Regions from separate parts of the Rhizobium sp. NZLR11 genome, predicted to be linked through region 1. Evidence: predicted binding sites of a transcription regulator. Region 1 holds the regulator's gene; each other region holds the start of a gene.

Region 1 (5,680 bases):
CGCGGTTCGTAGACGCGCACGCCGCGCTCGTGGAACAGGCGGAACAGCAGCCGCTCGGTGCCAACCAGCGGATCGGTGAGTTCATCCGCATCGATGGTCTCGACCAGCGAACGCGCTTCGGCCCAGGAATCGTCCTCGCTATGCGGGCGGCTGCCGGTGTCGCCGTCGCCGCCGTGGAGATCCGGTTGACGCATGCGCTCCGGCGCTTCCGGCAGGAACTGGGCGACAAGGCCACCTGCCCGCCAGCGATGGCGTGGCTGGCCTTCATCGTCGCGATCGAAGAGTTCGGCCGCGGCCAGACGCACGCGCGTCGGGATCTGCTCCGACTGGCGGAAGTAGACGCCGGCAATGTCCTCGAGCGTGGTGCCGTCGAGCGCGACAATACCTTGGTAGGGCTGGCCGAACTTGCCCTGGTCGATGGTGAAGGCAAGCACGCCGTGGCCGAGCAATTGCTCCGGCTCGGTTTCGCCAGCTTCAATGGCCTTGTCGAGCAGCGCCTGGTCGAAACGGGCATAGGCACGGACATTTTCCGGCGTCGAAAAATCGGCAACGAGAAGATCGACCGGGCCGTCGCCCTTGGTCTGCACGGTGAACTTGCCGTCAAACTTCAGCGAGGTGCCGAGCAGCACCGTCAGCACGACGACTTCGGCGAGCAGCCGGGCGACAGGGGCCGGATAATGATGGCGCTCGAGGATCGCGTCGAGCATCGGGCCGAGCTGGACGGCGCGGCCGCGCACATCCAGCCCGTCCACCTGAAAGGGGACGACATGGTCATCGCCGGCGAAATCGAACTGGCCGAGGGCGGCTGCAGCTTCTGCCATGGATTCACTCCTAGTTTTCAAGCGAAAGGACAGGGTGCTCTTCGCTCGCGCGGCCACGCGTTTTTCGCACGCGGCGTCCGATTATGGTTCAGATCGCGCCCAGGCACCAAGCAAGAATCGACTTCTGCGCATGAAGACGGTTTTCCGCTTCATCGAAGACCACGGATTGCGGACCATCGATCACGTCGTCCGTCACTTCCTCACCGCGATGAGCGGGCAGGCAATGCATGAACAATGCATCATTGCCGGCCTTCGCCATCAAGGCCGCGTTGACCTGGTAAGGCTGAAAGACATTGTGACCCCGGGCCCGATGTTCCTGATTCATGGAGACCCAGGTATCGGTCACCACGCAATCGACGCCTTCGACCGCACGGTCGGCATCATGGCAGAGCATGATTTCGGCGCCCTCATTGCGGGCCCAGTTCAGATAGTGATCCTTAGGCTCCGAGCCAAGGGGCACCGCCATGTTCATGCGATAGCCGAAGCGGGCGGCGCCTTCGACCAGCGAATGCAGCACATTGTTGCCGTCGCCGGTCCAGGCGATGGTCTTTCCCTTGATCGGGCCGCGATGCTCTTCGAAGGTCATGATATCGGCCATGATCTGGCAGGGATGGGTGTCATCCGTCAGCGCGTTGATCACAGGCACGGTCGCATGTTCGGCAAGCTCCACCAGGCGCGAATGCTCGGTAGTGCGGATCATGATCGCATCGACATAACGCGACAGAACCTTGGCGGTGTCGCCGATCGTCTCGGCGCGGCCGAGCTGCATCTCGGTGCCGGACAGGAACAGCGTTTCGCCGCCGAGCTGGCGCATGCCGACATCGAAGGAGACGCGGGTGCGCGTCGACGGCTTCTCGAAGATCATCGCCAGCATCTTGCCGGCGAGCGGCTTGTCGCCCGTGCCGGCCTTGAAGGCCTGCTTGCGGGCGAGCGCATCGTTCATGATGGTTCTGAGATCGGCTGAGGTGACCGCGGAAAGATCGAGGAAATGTTTGGGAGCCATGTTCTTACCTGTGCTGCGCCCGAAGGCGGCAATCTCTTCAAGCCGTTTTCTTGACCTTCGCGGCGCGAATGCTCTCGGCGGCGCGCTCGATGCGGTCAAGGCCCTCTCGGGCTTCCTCGGCGGTGACGACGAGGGGCGGAAGAAGGCGGATGACGTTATCGCCGGCGGGTATGCCGAGCAGATGGGCGGCGCGGATCGCCTGCAGCAATTCGGCCGAGGGAATAGCAGCCTTGATGCCGAGCAACAGCCCCTCGCCTCTGATATCCTCGATCACATCGGGATAGCGATCCTTCAGCGAGGCGAGGCCCTGGCGGAAGACGAGTGCTACGTCGCGCACCTGCTGGAGGAAGCCATCGGCGAGGATGATGTCGAGCACGGCGCTGCCGACGGCCATGGCGAGCGGATTGCCGCCATAGGTCGAGCCATGCGTGCCGGCCTTCATGCCGGAGGCGGCCTCTGAAGTAGCAAGGCAGGCGCCGAGCGGGAAACCACCGCCGATGCCCTTGGCAACCGCCATGATGTCGGGCGTGACGCCCGACCATTCATGGGCAAAGAACCTGCCGGTGCGGCCAACGCCGGTCTGGACCTCGTCGAGGATCAACAGCAGGCCGTTTTCGTCGCAAATCTGGCGAAGCGCCTTCATGAATTCGGGGGTGGCAGGACGCACGCCGCCCTCGCCCTGCACCGGCTCGATGAGGATTGCCGCCGTCGCATCGGTGATCGCGGCGCGGACCGCTTCGATGTCGCCGAACGCCACCTGATCGAAACCCGGCGCCTTGGGGCCGAAGCCTTCGAGATATTTCTCCTGGCCACCGGCGGCGATTGTCGCGAGCGTCCGCCCATGGAAGGCGCCCTCGAAGGTGATGATATGGAAGCGCTCGGGATGGCCGTTGGAAAACTGATAACGGCGCGCCGTCTTGATCGCGCATTCGAGCGCTTCAGCACCCGAATTGGTGAAGAACACCTTGTCGGCGAAGGTGGCGTCGGTCAGCCGTTTGGCCAAACGCTCCTGGCCGGGGATCTCATAGATGTTGGAGAGGTGCCAGACCTTGTCGGCCTGCTCCTTCAGCGCGCCGACCACATGCGGATTGCCGTGGCCGACCGAGGTGACGGCAACACCGGCGCCGAAATCGAGATAACGTTCGCCGCTTTCGGTGATCAGCCACACGCCCTCGCCTCGCTCGAACCGCAGCGGGGCACGAGAGTAGGTGTCATAAAGCGGCGCGGCTTCAGCCATGGCGCGGTCTCCCGATCAGAGTTATCAAGCAACGGACTCCGGCTAAGAAAACCAGGCCCGAAAAATTAAAAATGCCGCCTTGCGGCGGCCAGCGGTACTATTTCCTTTTCGCGCTGCAATGTCAACAAAACTGCGCCCTTAGCGCATGCAGCAAGGTTGTACAGCGGTGTTTTCGACCTTCAACAGGCTTTATTGCAGAAATGACACGCTGGGGCAGCAAGTTGGGGAAAACTCCGAATTCGATTCATCCGGATTCATGCGACTCTTGTCACGGAGTCACGCTCACACTAGGTTAAAGTTCAATTACTAGACTGCATGCGGCGGAACTAGTCACCAAAATTGATCAAGCGTTTCTTGTTTCGGAGCTTCCGAGGCAACGGTGAGGGATTCTGCCATCACCAACGCAGAAGGTGGAGACAGGGCATGAACTGGACAGACGAGCGGGTCGAGAAACTCAAGAAGCTTTGGGCCGAAGGACTGAGCGCCAGCCAGATCGCGGCGCAACTTGGCGGTGTCAGCAGAAACGCTGTAATCGGCAAGGTGCACCGCCTGAGCCTTCCGGGCCGCGCCAAGGCCGGCGGCACGGCCGCCACGGCCCGAACGCCGAAACGCAATACATCGGCGCCGCGCGCGCCGAACTTCGCCTCTCGGATCACCACCCGCACCGTTACCCGCCAGCAGGGCGCAACGATGCTGAAGGAAGAGATCGAGATCGAAACGGTCGAGGAAATGGAATACGTGCCGAAAGGCAACGTGGTCGTGCCGATCTCCCGCCGCCTCGGCCTGACGGAACTGACCGAACGCACTTGCAAGTGGCCGGTCGGCGATCCGCTGAAGGATGACTTCCACTTCTGCGGCTGCGAGTCCCCCGACAATTCACCCTATTGCGGCTATCACCAGAAACTCGCCTACCAGCCCGTCAACGAACGCCGCCGGGCGGCAGCGCGGGCGAGCTGAACGGGTGACATTGTCGACATGCAAAAACGGGCTGGAAGGCCCGTTTTTTTATGTGAGTACGTTGGGTGTGGCTGCCCCTCATCCGCCTGCCGGCACCGACCGGGGTCGAGACGAGTGGCTCGACCCCGGTCGGGTTAGGGTGAGGGGCAGAGCTTGCTCGACTTTATCGGAAACCCCTCAGGCTTCCATCGAATAGCCGGCGCCGCGGACGGTGCGGATGACGTCTTGCATGTTGGAGAAGTTCAGCGCCTTGCGCAGGCGGCCGACATGGACGTCGACGGTGCGTTCGTCGACATAGATATCGTGGCCCCAGACGCCGTCGAGAAGCTGCGAGCGGGAGAAGACCCGGCTCGGCGACGACATCAGGAATTCCAGCAGGCGGAATTCGGTGGGGCCGAGGCGGACTTCGCGGCTTTTGCGATGGACGCGATGGGTTTCGCGGTCGAGTTCGATATCGCCGCATTTCAGCACCGTCGACAGCACCTCGGGACGGGCGCGGCGTAGCATCGCCTTGACGCGGGCAACGAGCTCCGGGGTCGAGAACGGCTTGACGACGTAATCGTCGGCCCCGGTCGACAGTCCGCGGACGCGCTCGCTCTCTTCGCCGCGCGCCGTCAGCATGATGATCGGCAGACGTTCGGTTTCCGGCCGCATGCGCAGGCGCCGGCAGAGTTCGATGCCGGAGACGCCGGGCAGCATCCAATCGAGGATGAGCAGGTCGGGCGTGCGCTCCTGAAGCCTGATTTCGGCTTCGTCGCCACGAAGGATAGTATCGACCTCGAAGCCTTCCGCTTCGAGATTGTAGCGAAGAAGCACGCTCAAGGCTTCCTCGTCTTCAACAACTGCAACTCTCGGGATCATGCCTGTCGGTCTCCTCGCGCATGTTCCTTAAACCGGGGTGATTTAAGCAATGCATCCTGCGCAAATTCAGAAAGGTGGCTGCGACCTCTTTGCGCGCCCGGATGGGCGCGCACGCAACGGCTAGTATGGGCTTTATTCCGTGACCGCGCCGACGGTGTTGGCGCTGTCGTCTTTCGGACGGTCACCTTCCGGCTGTGCGCCGGTCGCCATGTAGTAGATCGTCTCGGCGATGTTGGTGGCGTGGTCGCCGATGCGCTCGATGTTCTTGGCGCAGAAGAGCAGATGCGTGCAGCTGGTGATGTTGCGCGGATCTTCCATCATGTAGGTCAGCAGCTCGCGGAACAGCGAGGTGTACATCGCGTCGATCTCGTTGTCGCGTTCACGGATCGCATTGGCCTTGTCGGCGGAGCGCGTCGTGTAGACGTCGAGCACTTCCTTGAGCTGGACGAGCGCCAGCTCGGACAGATGCTCGAGACCGCGGGCGAGCTTGCGCGGAACGCCGGTGCTCTGCACGGCGATGACGCGCTTGGCGGTGTTCTTGCCGAGGTCGCCGACGCGTTCGAGATCGGCGGCGATGCGGATCGAACCCATGATTTCGCGCAGGTCCGAGGCCATCGGTTGACGGCGGGCGATGGTAACGATCGCCTTGTCGCCGATTTCTCGCTCGGCGTGATCGAGGATCACATCGTCGGAGATGACCTTCTGCGCCAGCGCGGTATCGCCGTTGACGAGCGCCCGGACGGCCTCGCTGACCATCTGCTCGGCCAGGCCGCCCATTTCGGAAATCCGCCTGGACAGGAA
Region 2 (5,680 bases), on a different contig from region 1:
GAAGGGCATCGCCGGCTGGTTCAACCGAAAGTTCGAACGGCTGACCGGCAGGTACGCCCGCGCCGTCGAGGGACTGGCCAAGCGCTCCTGGCGGGTCATGGCGGTCTATGTCGCGGTCGTCGTCGGTCTCGGCTATCTCTTCGTCAACCTGCCGAGCAGTTTCGTGCCGGACGAGGACCAGGGCTTCCTGATCGTCGACGTGCAGGGGCCGCCCGAGGCGAGCCGTAACCGCACGGTCGCCTCGCTCGAAAGCATCGAGGCGATCTTCAAGAAGGAGCCGGCGGTTGCCAACGTCGTGGCGATCCAGGGCTTCAGCTTTTCGGGGCAGGGGCCGAATGCCGCCCTGGTGTTCGTTACCCTGAAGGACTGGGCCGAGCGTGGCGCGGGCAATTCGGTGCAGGAGATCTCCAACCGCGTCAATATGCAGCTGTTTGCGTTGAAGGATGCGACTTCCTTCGCATTGTCGCCGCCGCCGATCGAAGGCTTCGGCACGACCAACGGCTTCACCTTCCGCCTTCAGGATCGCGGGGCAAAGGGCCAGGCGGCACTGACCGAGGCGGCAGGAATGCTGCTCGGCAAGGCATCTGAGAACCCCATCATCGCCGGTATCCGGCCGGAGGGCATGCCTGATTCGGCTCAGCTGGTGCTCGTCATCGATCGCGAAAAGGCCAATACCTTCGGCGTCGCCTTCGCCGACATCAACAGCACGATCACCGCCAATCTCGGTTCGAGCTACGTCAACGACTTCCCGAATTCCGGCCGCATGCAGCGCGTCATCGTGCAGGCACAGGACAAGAGCAGGCTTCAGGCCGAAGACCTGATGAAACTCAACGTCCGCAATGCGAGCGGCGGCATGGTGCCGCTCTCATCCTTCGCGGTCGCCGAGTGGCAGAAGGGGCCGGCGCAGATCGTCGGTTACAACGGCTATCCCTCTGTTCGCATTTCGGGCGCTCCGGCGCCGGGATATTCATCGGGCGCGGCGATTACCGAAATGGAACGGCTGGCCTCCGAGCTTCCCGACGGCTTCGGCTTCGAATGGACCGGCCAGTCGCTGGAGGAGCTCAAATCGGGATCGCAGGCGCCCTTCCTGTTCGGTCTCAGCATCCTTTTCGTCTTCCTGCTGCTATCGGGGCTATACGAGAGCTGGTCGATCCCGTTGTCGGTGATGCTGGTCGTGCCGCTTGGGGTCATCGGCTGCGTGCTCGCGGTAATGAGCCGCGACATGTCCAACGACATCTACTTCAAGGTCGGCCTGATCGCGATCATCGGTCTGTCGGCGAAGAACGCCATCCTGATCGTCGAATTCGCCAAGGACGGCTTTGCCGAGGGAAAATCGCTGATGGATGCCGCGATCGAAGGCGCTCGGCTGCGCTTCCGGCCGATCATCATGACCTCGCTCGCCTTTACATTGGGCGTGGTGCCGCTGGCAATCGCCACCGGCCCAAGTGCGGCCAGCCAGAATGCGATCGGCACCGGCGTGCTGGGCGGCATGGTCTCGGCGACGGTGCTGGCGATCTTCTTCGTTCCCGTCTTCTTCGTCTTCGTGCTGCGTCTCTTGAGGATGAAGCGGCCGGAGACTGTGAACGAGGAGGCACCGGCCGGGCAGGAACCGGCAACGGTGACGTCGCCGACATAGGGTGACCAGTCACCCGAGGTGAAGGTTCACCCGAGGCGACGAATAACCTGAGGTGAGGAGTTGGCGGGTTGCCTTGTGTAATCCGCCAGAAACCTATCCACCGGGCTTCGGCGTGATCGTCACGTCGGCGCCATAGGCATCGCGCAGTTCACTTTCCTGTCCCGGCTGCCGGTCGGCCGCCTGGTGCAGCAGGGTCGACACGTATCCTTGCGAGCGCGTCCCCTCGATCAACGTGATATCGGCATTTCCAGGATTGTCGGAACGCTCGAACCATTCGACGGGGCGGTGCAGAAAATTCATTTCGACCGCCCGGTTGGTGACGCCATGGCCGACGATCACGACGTTGTGGCTGCTATTTTCAGCGTCGCGCATGACGGTCTGAAGGAAAAGGCGGACACGCTGGGCCACATCCGCCCGGCTCTCGCCATCTGGCGGCCGCGCGTAGAACTTGCCGCTGTTGCTGCGCAGTCTCGCCCATTTTTCGAATTCCTCGGGAAATTTCTGCTTCTGTTCGGCATGGTCATAGATTTCGGTGAACAGACCGAAATCCTGCTCGCGCAGCAGGTAATCCTCCCGGATTTCGCCGACATAGCTTTCCGGCAGGGCTGTAAGCAAGGCATCCTTACTTTGCCGTGTTCTGAGGAATGGCGAGTACCAGATCTGCAGCTTGCGGAAATCCGCGCCCGGCAGTGTCTTCAAATAGGAGGCGATCGCGCCGCCGGCTTCCACCGCCTGGCGGTGACCCCACTCGGTCAGCGGCACATTGTGATCGCCGAATTGCCGATAGGCCTGTTCGTTGAGGTTGCCGAGAGATTCGCCGTGGCGAACGAGAAAGAGACGCATCAGCCATCCCGCATTGTCGGATATGAGTCGCCTTCATCATGAACGCGCTCGATGGAGAGGGCAATATTGCCGGCGCGCAGGGCTTTTCCCCAGTCTGTCATCTTCCTGAAACACGAGTCTGGTTTTGGAAGGCTAGATGAAAGATGGGGCATGAGCGACAGCTCGTGATAGACATGATGGAACCCAGACATTTCCGAACGCTCTTCATTTCCGATGTCCATCTCGGCTCGAAGGCCGCGAAGGCCGATTTCCTTTTGGATTTCCTGCGCCACCACGAGGCCGATACGATCGTGCTCGTCGGCGACATCGTCGACGGCTGGCGCCTGAAGCGCAGCTGGTACTGGCCGCAGGTCTGCAACGATGTCGTCCAGAAGCTGCTGCGCAAGGCCCGCAAGGGCACACGCGTCGTCTATATCCCCGGCAATCACGACGAATTCCTGCGCGACTTCCCGGGAATGCATTTCGGCGGCATCGAGGTCGTCGACCGCATGATGCATGATGGCGCCGACGGCAAAAAATACCTGATTTTGCACGGCGACGAGTTCGATGTGGTCGTCCGCAACGCACGCCTGCTCGCCTATCTCGGCGACTGGGCCTACGATACTGCGATCCGCATCAACATCCTCCTGGCGGCAGTGCGCCGACGCCTCGGCATGCCTTACTGGTCGTTCTCGGCCTGGGCGAAGCTGCAGGTCAAGCATGCCGTCAACTTCATCGGTGAGTTCGAGCGCGTCGTGACAGAGGAAGCCCGCAAAAGCGGCGCCGACGGCGTGATCTGCGGACACATCCATCATGCCATCATCCAGGACATGGACGGCATCCGCTACATCAATACGGGCGATTGGGTGGAAAGCTGCACGGCGGTGGCCGAGCACGACGACGGCACGTTCGAACTGATCACCTGGCGGGCGCTTGCCAGCAGTGTGCCGGCGCTTGCCGCCATCGAAATGCATGACCAGGGCGAGTTCGCCCCGCAGGCCGCGTGATTTGGGGGCGCCTGATTTGAGGGCCGTCTGATTTTTGGGGCCGGCGTATCAGCGCCGCGCGCTCCAGGAGTTTAGCCGTTACCGTCAGGCGACAGGCACTATTTATTTTCTAAAACGTTTCAGTAGGGCTATTTCTCGCAATGGTCGCCTCCAGGGTGGTGTGTTAGGACAACGATCAGTTTCCTTCAGGTCCACCGATGATTCCCGCTCAACATTCCCCGAGTGAGGGAGCGCCTCCGCGCTTCCGGCTGCTCAGCGCGCTTTCCTATTGCGCGCCACTGCTCGTCAACGGCATCGTTCTGCCGTTCTTTCCGATGTGGCTCGCAACCCACAGCTTCAGCGACCACGAGATCGGCGTTATCCTTGCCATACCGATGGTGGTTCGCGTGTTGGTGGCGCCTGTTGTCGCCATGATCGCCGACCGTTTGAAGGAGCGCGCCGACGTGCTGCTCTGGTCGGGCAGCCTGTCGCTGCTGACGGCGATCGCGCTGTTCTGGACGACGACCTTCTGGCCGGTGACGATCGTCTATGCACTGCAGGGCGCCACTTTCGCGCCCTATGTGCCCGTCGTCGAATCGATCGTCATCTCGGGCGTGCGCCGCTGGGGCCTCGATTACGGGTCAATGCGCGTCTGGGGTTCGATTGCCTTCATCGTCTCGACGCTGGTCGGTGGCCAGCTGATCAGCCGGTGGGGCGGCGGGATGGTGCTTGATATCATGGTGTTCGGCTTTGCCATGACCGTGGTCATGGCAATCTTCTGCCCGCGCATCGGGCCGACGCGTCGGCGTGGCCAGCCGATCAACATTCCGGCCGCCACCGGCAGCGGGTTGCGCGAGCCGCACTTGCTGCTGCTGCTGATCGGTGTCGCCATTCAGCAGTCCAGCCATGCGGTGCTCAACGCCTTTTCATCGATCTACTGGCATCATCTCGGCTTTTCCGGCACTGAGGTCGGCCTGCTCTGGAGCGTCGGCGTCGCTTCCGAAGTGACGGTGTTCTTCCTGTCGAAGCGTCTCAACCGGCGCTTCGACGCCTGGACCCTGATCCGCTTCGGCTGCGCGGTCAGCGTCTGCCGCTGGATACTGTTTCCGATGAATACCGGCTTTGCCGGTTTTTTCCTGCTGCAATGTTTCCACGGCTTCACCTATGCCTTCGTGCATACCGGGGTGCAGCGGCGGATCATGGCGACGGTGCAGGAGACGCAGGAATCCTCGGCGCAAGGCGCCTACTTCTTCTATGTCGGCATGGCAATGGCGCTGATGACGCTGGCGTCGGGTTATCTCTATGCCTGGCTCGGCGTCGTCAGCTATTACGTCATGGCGCTCGTCGCGTTCTCAGGTCTCGGCCTCGTCATCTCAGCTTACTACCTTCAGCCCCAAAGCGTGCTTTCAGGCGGAAAGACCAGGGAAGCGGCGTAGCGCAGGCCGGGTTCGCGATCGCGGGCAAGCAGCAGCGGACCGTCGAGATCGACGAAATCGGCATTCTGGGCGAGCAGCACGGCCGGCGCCATGGCAAGCGAGGTGCCGACCATGCAGCCGATCATGATGCTGAAACCGAGCCGTTCTGCCTCGGCCTTCATCGCCAGGGCCTCCGTCAGGCCTCCCGTCTTGTCGAGCTTGATGTTAATCGCGTCATAGCGGTCTGCAAGGCTTGCGAGATCGCCGGTGTGGTGGACACTTTCGTCGGCGCAGACGAGAAGCGGGCGACGGATTTCGGCAAGCAGAGCGTCGCGGCCGGCCGGCAACGGCTGCTCGACGAGAGCCACACCCGCTTGCGCCGCGATGTTGAGATGTCGTTCGAGCACGGCTTCCGGCCAGCCTTCATTGGCGTCAAGGATGATGGCGGCATCGGGTGCGGCCGCGCGGACGGCGCGGATACGGCTTTCATCGTCGCCGGTTCCGACCTTGACCTTGAGCAGCGCGCGGCCTGCATGTTCGCGCGCCTTTGCGGCCATCACCTCCGGCTCGCCGAGCGAGATGGTGTAAGCGGTGGTGAGCGGCTTCAGATCGGCAAGGCCGAGACGGGCCGCCACGCTTTCACCCGTTTGTTTCGCTTCCAGGTCCCAGAGGGCGCAATCGACGGCGTTGCGGGCAGCGCCCGGCGGCATGGCGGACAAGAGGTCGCGGCGGGAGATCCCGGCCTCGATCAGCGGACGCGCCGCCTCGATCTGGGCAAAAACGCTCTCCATGGTCTCACCGTAGCGGCGATAGGGCACGCA
Region 3 (5,680 bases), on a different contig from region 1:
AGGTCCAGGTGCCGATCGCCATGCCGTTGACCCACAGGGTGATATCGGAAGGCCAGTCCGCATTGGTGCCGGGCACTTCCGACGACAGCTCCATCGAAAATTCGATGGCGCGGATATCCTTGTTCAACACCTTGGCATTGTTGGGGAATTTATACTCGACATAGCCCCGGCCGAACCAGACGAGCCCGGCCTGCATGCGCTGCGGATCAAGGAAATAGTCGGGAACATCGAGAGGGCCGATGACGCTCTCGGTCGAGCAAAGGCCGCATGGCGCATGCACGTCGCAGCTGGTGTAGAGCCCGACAGGCATCTCGACTTCGATGATATTGTTGGCCCGTTGCGCGGCACTTTCCTCAAAGCTGATCAGGATTTCGCTATAGACCGCCGAGCAGATCTTCTGGTTTCCCTTGCGGGCCTTGGCCAGCCGCGACTCGACGAGCCCGGCTTCTTCCAAAATCTGGATACCGGTGGCGACGGTGGATTGCGGGAGAGAAAGCGCCTGGGCAATATCATTGATATTCGTCGGCCCTTTGGCGCAGAGCAGCTTCAGCATCTCAACCCGCGCCGGCGCCGAAAGAGCCCGTATCGCCGTATTATTCTCACCGGCGGCAATCGTCAAAAACGAACGTTCCATCATTCCCCCACTATTTCCGATGAAATGATGTATATCGGAAATTATGATACATCAAGGGGAGCAGTGCCGAATGGTGTTGGTATCCGAGAACAGTCACGCGTCAAAGTCCGGCTGTGACGATCAAGAGTGCCAGACGTCACTGCGACGTGGGTCGAAGTCGCCTTTCTCAGGGGATGCAGGCTGTCGCTGGAGGAATGAGATTCGTTTTAACCGCAGCGCATGCTTTTCCAGCAGATGCCATGAAAGCCAGCCGAGCAACCACGCTGTCGGCAGGGAAAGCGCTAAGACCGCCCACCACGTGCTGTACTCGCCGAGGGCATGGTTCATCGTCTGCTCCACTGGCCAGCCATAGAGATAGGTCCCGTAGGAGGCGTCGCCCAAGCGTTCGAGAGTCGGCAGGCGTATCACCGGCGAGGTTGCGATGTAGATAAGCGGATAGGCGAACAACATGCGGCCGTAAAGATAGCCGGGCCAGAAGACGAGGCAGAGCATACCGAGCGCTACGAAGATCAATGCCAGGACTATATTGGGCTGCCGCTTTTCCATCACGAACCTCAGAAGCGAACCGCAGAAGAAGTAGGGAGCGATAAAAGTAAAATCCGTCAGGAACCGTATCTTTGGCCACGGATGATCGAAGAAAAGCTGCCAGGTCACGCCTACGGCGAGGGCAAGTGCCATCAGCGGGGCTCGCAGAAGCCCGATTACCATTAATCCGGCGACGATGAGGTAGCAGAAGATTTCCTGCCCGATCGTCCAAAGAGAGCCGTTGACCGAGGTGGCAAGCCAAGAGATGGCGGGGTCATAAAACTGCACATGCGGCAGGGTCATGCCAAAGTTCGGGTCGAGCAACGAATGCAGTGTCGTCTTCATATGAAGCGACTTGAGCAAGTAACCACTGACGCCCAACGGGCTGTACAAGGCGCCCAAGACATAGACGCTGAGCAGCGTACAGACGATAAATGCCGGGTATATTCTCAGCGCCCGCCTCCAGAGAAAACCACCCGCGCTGCCGAACTGCGCGCTCTGCGTGACGAGGAAGCCGCTGCTGATGAAAAACACATAGACGCCGAAGAGGCCAAGGATATTGCCCTCTCCGAGCAAACGCTCAAAGGGCTCGTTCGCCGAGGTCTTTTCCGAGATAAGGAAGGCATGCGAGAAGATTACCGTGGAGGCTGCCACGAGCCTGATCATATTGAAGTTCGGGTAAAATGCCTTCTTGATTTCGCGCTCGTGCATGGAGCCTCCCGCACTTTTGCAGTTTAACTATTCATTAAGATAAGTTTTGAATGTTGTCACGCGCCGTAGTGAAACGGGGTTGAGCCGAGATAATCTCCGATCCGCCAAAATGCGCCTCTCACAAACCCTTGTTGTTCTACGAATGATCTCTCCTGGCCTGACACGGCATATACAACGGGCACTGCATTATACTTGGCGGTTGGGTTCTGATGAGAATGCTTGGCTCGAGCTTTTCACAACGAGAGCAAAGCTTCGCTTATCAGCGGGAGCGGTTAGAAGAGATACCGGCAGCGCAGGATCCGGGCATGTGGGATACGAAACGAGTTGAAGAAATCAGATAATGCGATCTGGCGGCCGGATTGAACTAGCAAAGAGGCGGCCTGAGATTGTGGTAATCTTCAGCCTGTTCGGCGATTGCGTCAGTGCCCGCTCGCCTTCGGCTGCAAGTCGGCATCCGTCAGTGTCCCCAAGAAGGCAACGATATCGTCGATCTCCGGATCGGTGAGGGCAGGTGCATCGCCCGGCTTCCTGCCGAAAGGCCGGTCCTGGTTGAGATTGGCCCAGTAGGCTTGCGGCAGGTCGTCATACTTACGGATCGTGCCGTCTGAATTTTTCGGATACCAGCGGCCGGGATCGCTGTCGCGGCTCGCGTAGAAGGAGACGACGTCGCGCAGCGTGTGGAAATAGCCGTTGTGGAAGAAGCTCTTTTTCAGCGCGACATTGCGCAGCGTCGGCGTGCGGAACAGGCCGCAATATTCGTTGTGTCCGGCGAGATCGCTACGCAGCGGGCCGCAGAGGCCGAGGTCGTGATAGTCGGGATCGGCGTTCGCCGGGATTGCCATGTTGCGGGGGGCGGCGAGCCCGAGGAAGCCGAAATCGGAAAAGAGCGGCGGCTCGCCGTCATTGGCCGGTTCGCTCAGATGGCAGCTCGAACAATTGCCTTTTTCCGGATCCTCGAACAGCTGCCGCCCGTGCAATTCCTGCGCAGTCAGCGTCGCCTTGCCGGCGAGAAAGGCGTCGTAGCGGCTGGAATAGGGATAAAAATCCGGGCCGCTTTGTTCGAAGGTGGCGAGCGCCTCGGCGACGGCATCGAAGGTATCCTCAGGATTGCCGAACACCGCCGCGCCGAACGCTGCCTTGATGGCATCGGCACAGGCCGTCTTGCGCAGCTTGGCCGCCACCTCGGCTGCATCCTTGTTGCCCATCTCGAAGGGCGAGAGCAGCGGGATCTTCGCCTGCTCGGCGCCGTGATCGACCCGGCCATCCCAGGTCAGGCCGCCGGTCGGGCCGTTGTCGACGCTTTCGTCGCCCTCGTCCTCGGAATCGTAATAATGCTCGGTGAAAGCAGGCACCGCTTGCAGATAGCGCAGCGCCGGAACGGCGCGCAGGCCTGGCTGGTTCATATCCTTGCCGCCGATTTCGACCGGCTTGGCCGAGGCCGGGCCGAAGGCGTGAGCGGGATCATGGCAGGAGGCACAGGCCTGCAGGCCGGAGGCCGACAGCGAGGCGTCGGAGAACAGCTTGCGGCCAAGCGCGGTCAGTGTCTCGACCCGGGCGAAGGCCTCGGCGCGGGACATCGGGCCGGGATGTACGCGGAAAGCCGCCGCCGCGCTGCTTTGCCGCAGCGGCAGAATGGCCAGAGAGAGCGCTGCAGCAACGATGCCGACCGCCAAGGCGGAGCGCGCAAGCCAGATGGTATTCGTGGTCATGATAAGGATTCCAATGACTTGGCATTCGTTTCCTTGATGATCGAACCTCGCTGCAACAAATTGATGACAGCCGTTCTCCCGCCGCCTCGCGACAGGCCCATGTCACAAAGTTGATAGATGCCGGGAATAGCGTCGGATCGTCCCCGTGCTCCCTCTAGCCAACGCCGCCAGCCATGAGGTACCCCCGTGAAAAGACTGAAACTCCTTCACTCCATCTGTCTCGCCGGATCGGCGATGCTGCCGCTTGCCATGGCGACGGCCGCCCATGCGGCGCCCGCCGGTTACGATAAGATCGACAACATCGTCGTCATCTATGCCGAAAACCGCAGCTTCGATAATCTCTATGGCAGCTTTCCCGGCGCCGATGGCCTTGCCAATGTCAGTGCCGAGCAGGCCCGCCAGCTCGACCGCAACGGCCAGCCGCTCGCCGAACTGCCGCCGGCCTGGGGCGGCCTGACAGCCAAGGGCGTGACGCCTGCCGTCACCGAAGCACAGTCGGCCCATTTGGCCAATGCCAGCTTCGCGATCGACGATCCGAAGGGGTTTGCGCAGGCGCCGTCGGTTATCACCCGCGATCTCTGGCACCGCTTCTATCAGGAGCAGATGCAGATCGACGGCGGCAAGAACGACAAGTTCGTCGCCTGGGCCGATTCCGGTAGCCTGGTCATGGGCCATTACGACGGCTCGATCCTGCCGATGTGGCAGGTGGCGAAGAAATACGTCATCGCCGACAACTTCTTCCAGGGCGCCTTCGGCGGTTCGTTCCTCAATCACTTCGCGCTGATCTGCGCCTGCGCCCCCTATTATCCCGATGCCGACAAGAGCCCGGCCAAGCCGGTGATCGCCAAGGTCGATGCCGACGGCACTTCGCTTGTGGTGGCCGACAACGCCCCGAAGTCGGCGCTGGACGGCGCCCCGAAATTCGTCTCCGACGGTGCGCTGACGCCCGATTTCTACGCCGTCAACACCATGCAGCCACCCTACCAGCCGAGCGCCAACCCGCCGGCCAAGGATGGCGACCAAGCCTATGCCGATCCGACGGCGGCAACGACGCTACCGCCGCAGCATGCGGTGACCATCGGCGACCTGATGTCGCTGAAAGGCATCGACTGGGCGTGGTACGGCGGCGCCTGGCAGGCGGCCCTCGACGGCAAAAACGCCACGCCGGTGCCGAACTTCCAGTTCCACCACCAGCCGTTCAACTATTTCGCCAATTTCGCGCCCGGCACGCCGGCACGGGCCGAACATCTGAAAGACGGCGGCCTTGGCGGCGAGGCCTTCCTTGGAGATATCGACGAGGGCAAGCTGCCGGCGGTCTCCTTCTACAAGCCGCAGGGCAACCTCAACGAACATGGCGGTTATGCCGATATCTCGAGCGGCGACCAGCATCTTGCCGATATCGTCTCCCATCTCGAAAAGAGCCCGCAATGGGGCCATATGCTCGTGATCGTCACCTATGACGAAAACGGCGGCTTCTGGGATCACGTCGCGCCGCCGAAGGCCGACCGCTGGGGGCCGGGCAACCGCATTCCGGCCTTCATCATCTCGCCCTTCGCCAAGGACGGCACCGTCGATCATACCCAGTACGACACCACCTCGATCATCCGCTTCATCACCGCGCGTTACGATCTGCCGGTGCTGCCCGGCATCGTCGCCCGCGACAAGGCGCTTGGTGATAACGGCCGGCCGCCGATGGGAGACCTCACAGCCGCGCTCGACCTGATGCATTGACAATTGCGGGCGGCCCCGGTGTTGACCGGGGCCGCCCGCCTTCCGTGCATGCCGTCACCGGCGCAGCAGCGGCCGCAATGTCGCCTGGGTTTCCTTCAGCAATGGCAGATAGCGCTCCTTCATCTCGGCGGCCGGGACGAGGGCGGCCGGCGCCCCGATATTGATCGCCGCAACCGTTTCACCGCGGTCGCTTTCCACAGGCACGGCGATCGAGCAGAGGCCGACCTCCAGCTCCTGATCGATGATGGCATAACCCTCGGCGCGGACCCGGCGGAATTCGGCGATCAGCTCGTCCGGATCGGTCTTGGTATTCGCAGTGTTTTGCTTCAGCTCGCTGCGGGCAAGGATGGCGCGCGCCTCGTTCTCGGTA
Region 4 (5,680 bases), on a different contig from region 1:
TCCGGCACGAGTTCGACCACCTCCACTTGGGCGTCCTTCCACCAGGTCACCGTCGTGCCCTTGACGAGCGGTGCGCTCGCCCCGCCGATCGTGGTGAAATAGCTGCTGAGCTTCTTTGGGTTAACGACGGCGTCAAATACCTCTGCGACGGGACGGCCGATGCGGCCGGAAACACGGATTCCGAGAGACATGGCACTTCTCCTCTTCTCCATTATGCTCGTATTCCATTGTACTCGGATCCATTATGTTATAAAAACATAACATGTCAAGCGAATCGACCGACGACCCCGTTTTCAAGGCGCTGGCGCATCATCGCCGCCGCGAAATCCTCGACCTGCTCAAGGATGCCCCCCGCACCACAGGGACGCTCTGCGAGATGTTTCCGCAAATGGACCGCTGCACGGTGATGCAGCATCTGAAAGTGCTGGAGGAAGCCGATCTGGTCATCGCCCGGAAGGAAGGCCGCGAACGCTGGAACCACCTGAACAGCCTGCCGATCAAGCACATCCATGACCGCTGGATCAGCGCTTACGCCGGCCACGCTCTATCGATCCTCGACCGGTTGAGGAGCGATCTCGAAGGCCAGACGGAATAATGATCCGGCGGTCGAACAGCTTGCTTCCCGGCCCTTTGTCAGAGCATCGGCTGAGCCTGCAGCTTTCCTGCATGCTCATGCATAAATCATGCGTTGTCCGCAAACGTCAGTCTTTATAGCCTCCGCCGCCGAAGGAGAGGATGCAATGACGATACTGGTGACGGGAAGCGCCGGCCATCTCGGCGAGGCGCTGATGCGCAGCCTGCGAGCGCAAGACCGGACGGCGCGCGGAATCGATATCAAACCCTCAGCGTCCACCGACATGGTCGGCTCGATCGCTGATCGCGCTTTCATCCGGCAGGCGATGTCGGACATCCGCCACGTCGTCCATGCCGCCACACTGCACAAGCCGCATGTGGCGACCCACGGCAATCGCGATTTCCTCGACACCAATGTCGGCGGCACGCTGAACCTGCTCGAAGAGGCGGTCGCCGCGGGCGTTGCAAGCTTCGTCTTCACCAGCACCACCAGCGCCTTCGGTGCGGCATTGACGCCGGCCGCCGGCGAACCGGCGGCATGGGTGACCGAGGACATGCTTCCAGTCGCGAAAAACATCTACGGAGTGACGAAACTCGCCGCCGAAGGTCTGTGCGAATTCTTCGCCCGCAACTCCGGCCTGCCGGTCGTCATTCTCAGGACATCGCGCTTCTTTCCCGAAATCGACGACGATCCTCACATTCGCGGCGGCTATTCGGCAGAGAATGCCCATGCCAACGAGCTTCTTCACCGCCGCGTCGATATCGCCGATGTGGTCCGCGCCCATCTGCTGGCGCTCGACAAGGCGCCGGCAATCGGCTTCGGCCGCTACATCGTCTCCGCCACGACGCCGTTTTCGGCGACCGATCTCGTCGCGATCCGGCACGACGCGTCTCTTGTCGTCGAACGACTGTTTCCGGGTGCAGGCGCTCTCTATGCATCACGCGGGTGGACGATGTCCCCGACGCTCGACCGTGTCTATGTCAACGCCCGCGCAAGGCGGGAACTGGGCTGGCAGCCCCGATATGATTTCCAACTCGTACTCGATTGCCTGCGCGACAACAGGGAATGGCGCAGCCCCTTGGCGCTGGACGTCGGCTCGAAATTCTACCACGACGAGGTCTTTGCCGAAGGGCCTTATCCGGCCGGGTAAGCAGCAAACTGGAATGCGGACACGCGGATGCCCGACATTCTCTCGGCATGGCCTTTTCGCTGCAAAGCGTCATCCAGATATCATGATCCCGTCATAGACCGTCTGCGGTGTCCGGCCTGCCGGCGGAAGCCGTTTCGAGAGCGCTTTTGACCGAGAGGGTATTTTCATGAAAAACGTCAGACCATATGCATCGCGGCTGTTCGCCGCGGTTCTTGCCGCATCCGCCGCCGTTCCGGCCGTCGCAATGGCCGAGAATTCCGCCACCGCCGGCGGCCTCACCTTCATCAACAAAGGCCTGGTCAGCATCGGCCGCATCCCGGCCAACCAACGCGACAAATTCGGTGAGACCTTCGGTTCCGGCTCTGGCATGGCGATCGATCCAACCGCCTGGAGCCGCGACGGCGCCAGCTACAAGGGCATGCTCTACCTGCTGCCCGACCGGGGTTACAATGTCACCGGCACAGTCGACTACCGCCCGCGCCTGAACACCATCGCGATCGGCCTCACGCCGGTTGCTCCGGGCGCAACACCCGAGGCCGGCAAGGAGCAGTCCGGCGTCGACGCAAAGCTTGTCGATTCCATGCTCTTTGTCGATGACAAGGGCGCTGACATGACCGGTCTCGATCCGGAATCCGGCGTGCGCGTCGCTGCCGGCAATTTTCCGCCGCTGCCGCAGGCTGTAAACGGCAAGATCGCGCTCGACAATGAAGCCATCATCCGCATGGCCGACGGCACCATGTTCGTCAGCGACGAATACGGCCCTTATATCTACCGCTTCGCAGCCGACGGCCACCTGCTCTCGGCGACCCAGCCGCCGAAGGCGCTTTTGCCGATGCGCAAGGGCGCGCTGAGCTTCGCCTCCAACAATCCCGGCCCCGGCGCCTCCGCTCCTGATCCGAAGGATCCGGAGACCGGACGCCAGAACAACCAGGGGCTCGAAGGCATGGCAATGACGCCGGACGGCAAGTTCATCATATCAGTGCTGCAGTCGGCCACCCGCCAGGACGGCGGCGATTCCAGCTCGACCCGTCAGAATACCCGCGCCATGATCTATGACGCCGCCGATCCCGATCATCTGAAGCTGGTGCATGAATATGTTGTGCCGCTGCCGGTCTTCAAAGATGCCAAGGACAAGACGGTGATCGCCGCCGAGAGCGAAATCGTCGCCCTGTCCGACAAGACCTTCCTGATGCTCGCCCGCGACAGCGGCAACGGCCAGGGCCTGAAGGGCGACACCTCGCTCTACCGCAAGATCAACATCGTCGACCTCTCCGATGCGACCGATATCGCCGGCAGCGATTTCGATGCCGACAAGCCGATCGCGCCGAAGGGCGTCGTCGATCCCTCGCTGACGACGGCGACGCTGACGCCCTTCATCGACATCAACAACAAGGCCGACCTTGCTCGCTTCGGCCTGCACAACGGTGCGCCGAACGACAAGAACAACCTGTCGGAAAAATGGGAAGCCATGGGTCTTGCAAGCGTTCTCGACCCGAACCTGCCGGACGACTACTTCCTGTTCCTCGCCAATGACAACGACTTCTTGACACAGGATGGTTTCCAAGTCGGTGCGGCTTACAAAGCGGACGGCGGTGCCGATGTCGACACGTTGTTCCAGGTCTTCCAGATCACCCTTCCAGGTCTGAAAAAATAGCGGACGCGCTGAACCGGGCGGACGCGTAAACCGCGTTCGCCCGGTCGGTCCGGCGCCGTCGAAGGGGAGGGAAGGGAAAGGTGCGATCCACGACAACCGATGGATGTTTACGATCCTGGGTGCCTACAAACGTAGGTGGGCGCCGTGTGTCCAGGCCCACGGGCCTAGCCAGGGACAGCTCCCTTTGGATCGAGTATGGCCCCAGGGATTGTGGTTCCTGTCGAGAGGCGCAGACCGCATCGCGATATATAAGGTCGTTTGCGCCAGCGCGCCAGTGGCGGCGGCACGCAGTCGTTATTTAATTCAGATCCATTGAGTTCGGGGGGGGCCGTCCGTTCAGCTTGTCGGTGATTCCGCGAATCCGGCTTGAAACCTCGCTGAGCGCCGCCGCGAGATTTTCTTCGGTGCGGGCGGTGGCCGCAAGCACCGTGTCGCGGTTGCCGCGCAGCGACTCGAGCTCGGATTCGAGCCCGGCGACGCGGCGCGTCAACTCGGAAATCTCGTCCATGATCATGATACCGGCCATGACGGTGATCCTGAGATCGCCGATTTCCCCGAACTGCCCCTTGAGATGGCCGACATAGCGGTCGAAACTGGTCGCCAGATCGGTCAGGTGATCCTCCTGCCCTTCCTCGCAGGCCATGCGATAGGCCTTGCCGTCGATCGTTACCGTCACCTGCGCCATGCCAAACTCTTTCTACGAGAGCATGATGCCGAAAGGTATGAGCGGTTTTCGGACGACATCATGCTTAACGCTTAAATGAGAACAGGATTCAGATTTTGGGCCAACTTGGCCCTAAAATCATCCTGTTCTAGCGATCCAGAACCGCGCGGATCGTTTCCATGGCCGTCACCAGCCGCCGCGATACCTCGCGGTTGACTTCCTCAAGCCGGTTTGCGCGGAATTCGGCCTGGTCGAGCTCCTGCGCCAGCCGCGAACGGTCGGCGTGCACGCGCCGCACCTCGCCCTCGATCTCGCCCTGCTCGCGCTGCCGCTCGACGCGCATGTCGACGGCATTTTCGAGGCCCGAAATCGCCTGTCTCAATTCGTTGAGCGCTGCTTCCATGGTTTTGCCTGTGGGCATCATGCCTTCCCAATTCCCGCGCAGGATCCGCGAATCGGCACGCCGCGCCGATCCTGCGATTTAAAAAGGATATGCAGCTCGCCGACGGCCCGTCAATAAATCCTGTCACTTGCCTACCGGCCTATCCTGTGGATGAGCGTTTTACACATGCCGACGATAGGTGATTTGTCATTTGTACAATCGAGCGATCAAATGTCAAAAATTGCCATTGCCCGCCCGGATTTGGCTTGCCATTTATTGACTTGCCCGCCCCAACTGCTATGTCTCTGCCGCTTTCACTCGATGGTCTTGGAGGCTCGAGGCCATCCCCCGACACCCGGAACTTGCGGAAAAGCCATGACCTCTCCCGAACAACACGACCGGATGGCGAATGCAATCCGTTTTCTCGCCATGGACGCCGTTGAAAAAGCGAACTCCGGCCACCCCGGCATGCCGATGGGCATGGCTGATGTGGCAACGGTCCTGTTCACCAAATATCTGAAGTTCGATCCGAAGAAGCCGCACTGGCCGAACCGCGATCGCTTCGTACTCTCGGCCGGCCATGGCTCGATGCTGCTCTATTCGCTGCTGTATTTGACCGGTTATCCTGACATGACTATCGAAGATCTGAAGCAGTTCCGTCAGCTCGGCTCGAAGACTGCCGGTCATCCGGAATACGGTCACGCGACCGGCATCGAAACGACGACCGGTCCGCTCGGCCAGGGTATTGCCAATTCCGTCGGCATGGCGATTGCCGAACGCAAGATGCGCGAGGAATTCGGCGCCGATCTTCAGGATCACTATACCTATGCGATCTGCGGCGACGGCTGCCTGATGGAGGGCATCAGCCACGAAGCCATCGCGCTCGCCGGCCACATGAAGCTCAACAAGCTCGTTCTGTTCTGGGACAACAACTCGATCACCATCGACGGCGCCGTGTCTCTCTCGGATTCCACCGATCAGGTCGCCCGTTTCAAGGCCGTTCATTGGAACACGATCGAGATCGACGGTCACGATCAGGCTGCCGTCGCCGAAGCGATCGAGGCTGCCCACAAGTCCGACCGGCCGACCTTCATCGCCTGCAAGACGATCATCGGCTTCGGCGCCCCGAACAAGCAGGGCACCCATAAGGTCCACGGCAACCCGCTTGGTGCCGAGGAAATCGCCGCCACGCGCAAGGCGCTGAACTGGGAATCTGAGCCCTTCGTCATCCCGTCGGACGTCTTGGATACCTGGCG

The links. The regulator PhoB, encoded in region 1, activates phosphate uptake and scavenging genes when phosphate is short. The targets are predictions, from matches to a motif close to TGTCATNNANCTGTCAT.
Region 2: a site for PhoB is predicted at 2,575-2,591, ahead of HJB83_RS31665 (UDP-2,3-diacylglucosamine diphosphatase). Genes of this name have one in related genera too.
Region 3: a site for PhoB is predicted at 3,632-3,648, ahead of HJB83_RS11035 (acid phosphatase). Genes of this name have one in related genera too.
Region 4: a site for PhoB is predicted at 1,792-1,808, ahead of HJB83_RS09955 (esterase-like activity of phytase family protein). Genes of this name have one in related genera too.

Annotation. Positions count from the first base shown of each region.
Region 1 is NZ_JABDWD010000024.1:17,525-23,204, reverse strand. Features, by position in the region: gene HJB83_RS29045 (Hsp33 family molecular chaperone) at 1-821, opposite strand, end outside; gene argF (ornithine carbamoyltransferase) at 910-1,824, opposite strand; gene HJB83_RS29035 (aspartate aminotransferase family protein) at 1,862-3,061, opposite strand; gene HJB83_RS29030 (GcrA family cell cycle regulator) at 3,485-4,018, shown strand; gene phoB (phosphate regulon transcriptional regulator PhoB) at 4,196-4,879, opposite strand; gene phoU (phosphate signaling complex protein PhoU) at 5,012-5,680, opposite strand, start outside.
Region 2 is NZ_JABDWD010000032.1:11,878-17,557, forward strand. Features, by position in the region: gene HJB83_RS31655 (efflux RND transporter permease subunit) at 1-1,636, shown strand, start outside; gene HJB83_RS31660 (histidine phosphatase family protein) at 1,730-2,479, opposite strand; gene HJB83_RS31665 (UDP-2,3-diacylglucosamine diphosphatase) at 2,623-3,465, shown strand; gene HJB83_RS31670 (MFS transporter) at 3,663-4,880, shown strand; gene dgcA (N-acetyl-D-Glu racemase DgcA) at 4,832-5,680, opposite strand, start outside.
Region 3 is NZ_JABDWD010000005.1:133,464-139,143, forward strand. Features, by position in the region: gene HJB83_RS11020 (transcriptional regulator) at 1-637, opposite strand, end outside; gene HJB83_RS11025 (acyltransferase) at 755-1,870, opposite strand; gene HJB83_RS11030 (cytochrome-c peroxidase) at 2,290-3,579, opposite strand; gene HJB83_RS11035 (acid phosphatase) at 3,766-5,310, shown strand; gene HJB83_RS11040 (IclR family transcriptional regulator C-terminal domain-containing protein) at 5,365-5,680, opposite strand, start outside.
Region 4 is NZ_JABDWD010000004.1:273,762-279,441, reverse strand. Features, by position in the region: gene HJB83_RS09970 (SRPBCC domain-containing protein) at 1-191, opposite strand, end outside; gene HJB83_RS09965 (helix-turn-helix transcriptional regulator) at 263-595, shown strand; gene HJB83_RS09960 (NAD(P)-dependent oxidoreductase) at 741-1,724, shown strand; gene HJB83_RS09955 (esterase-like activity of phytase family protein) at 1,891-3,378, shown strand; RNA gene ssrS (6S RNA) at 3,459-3,617, opposite strand; gene HJB83_RS09945 (cell division protein ZapA) at 3,677-4,063, opposite strand; gene HJB83_RS09940 (DUF4164 domain-containing protein) at 4,191-4,466, opposite strand; gene tkt (transketolase) at 4,800-5,680, shown strand, end outside.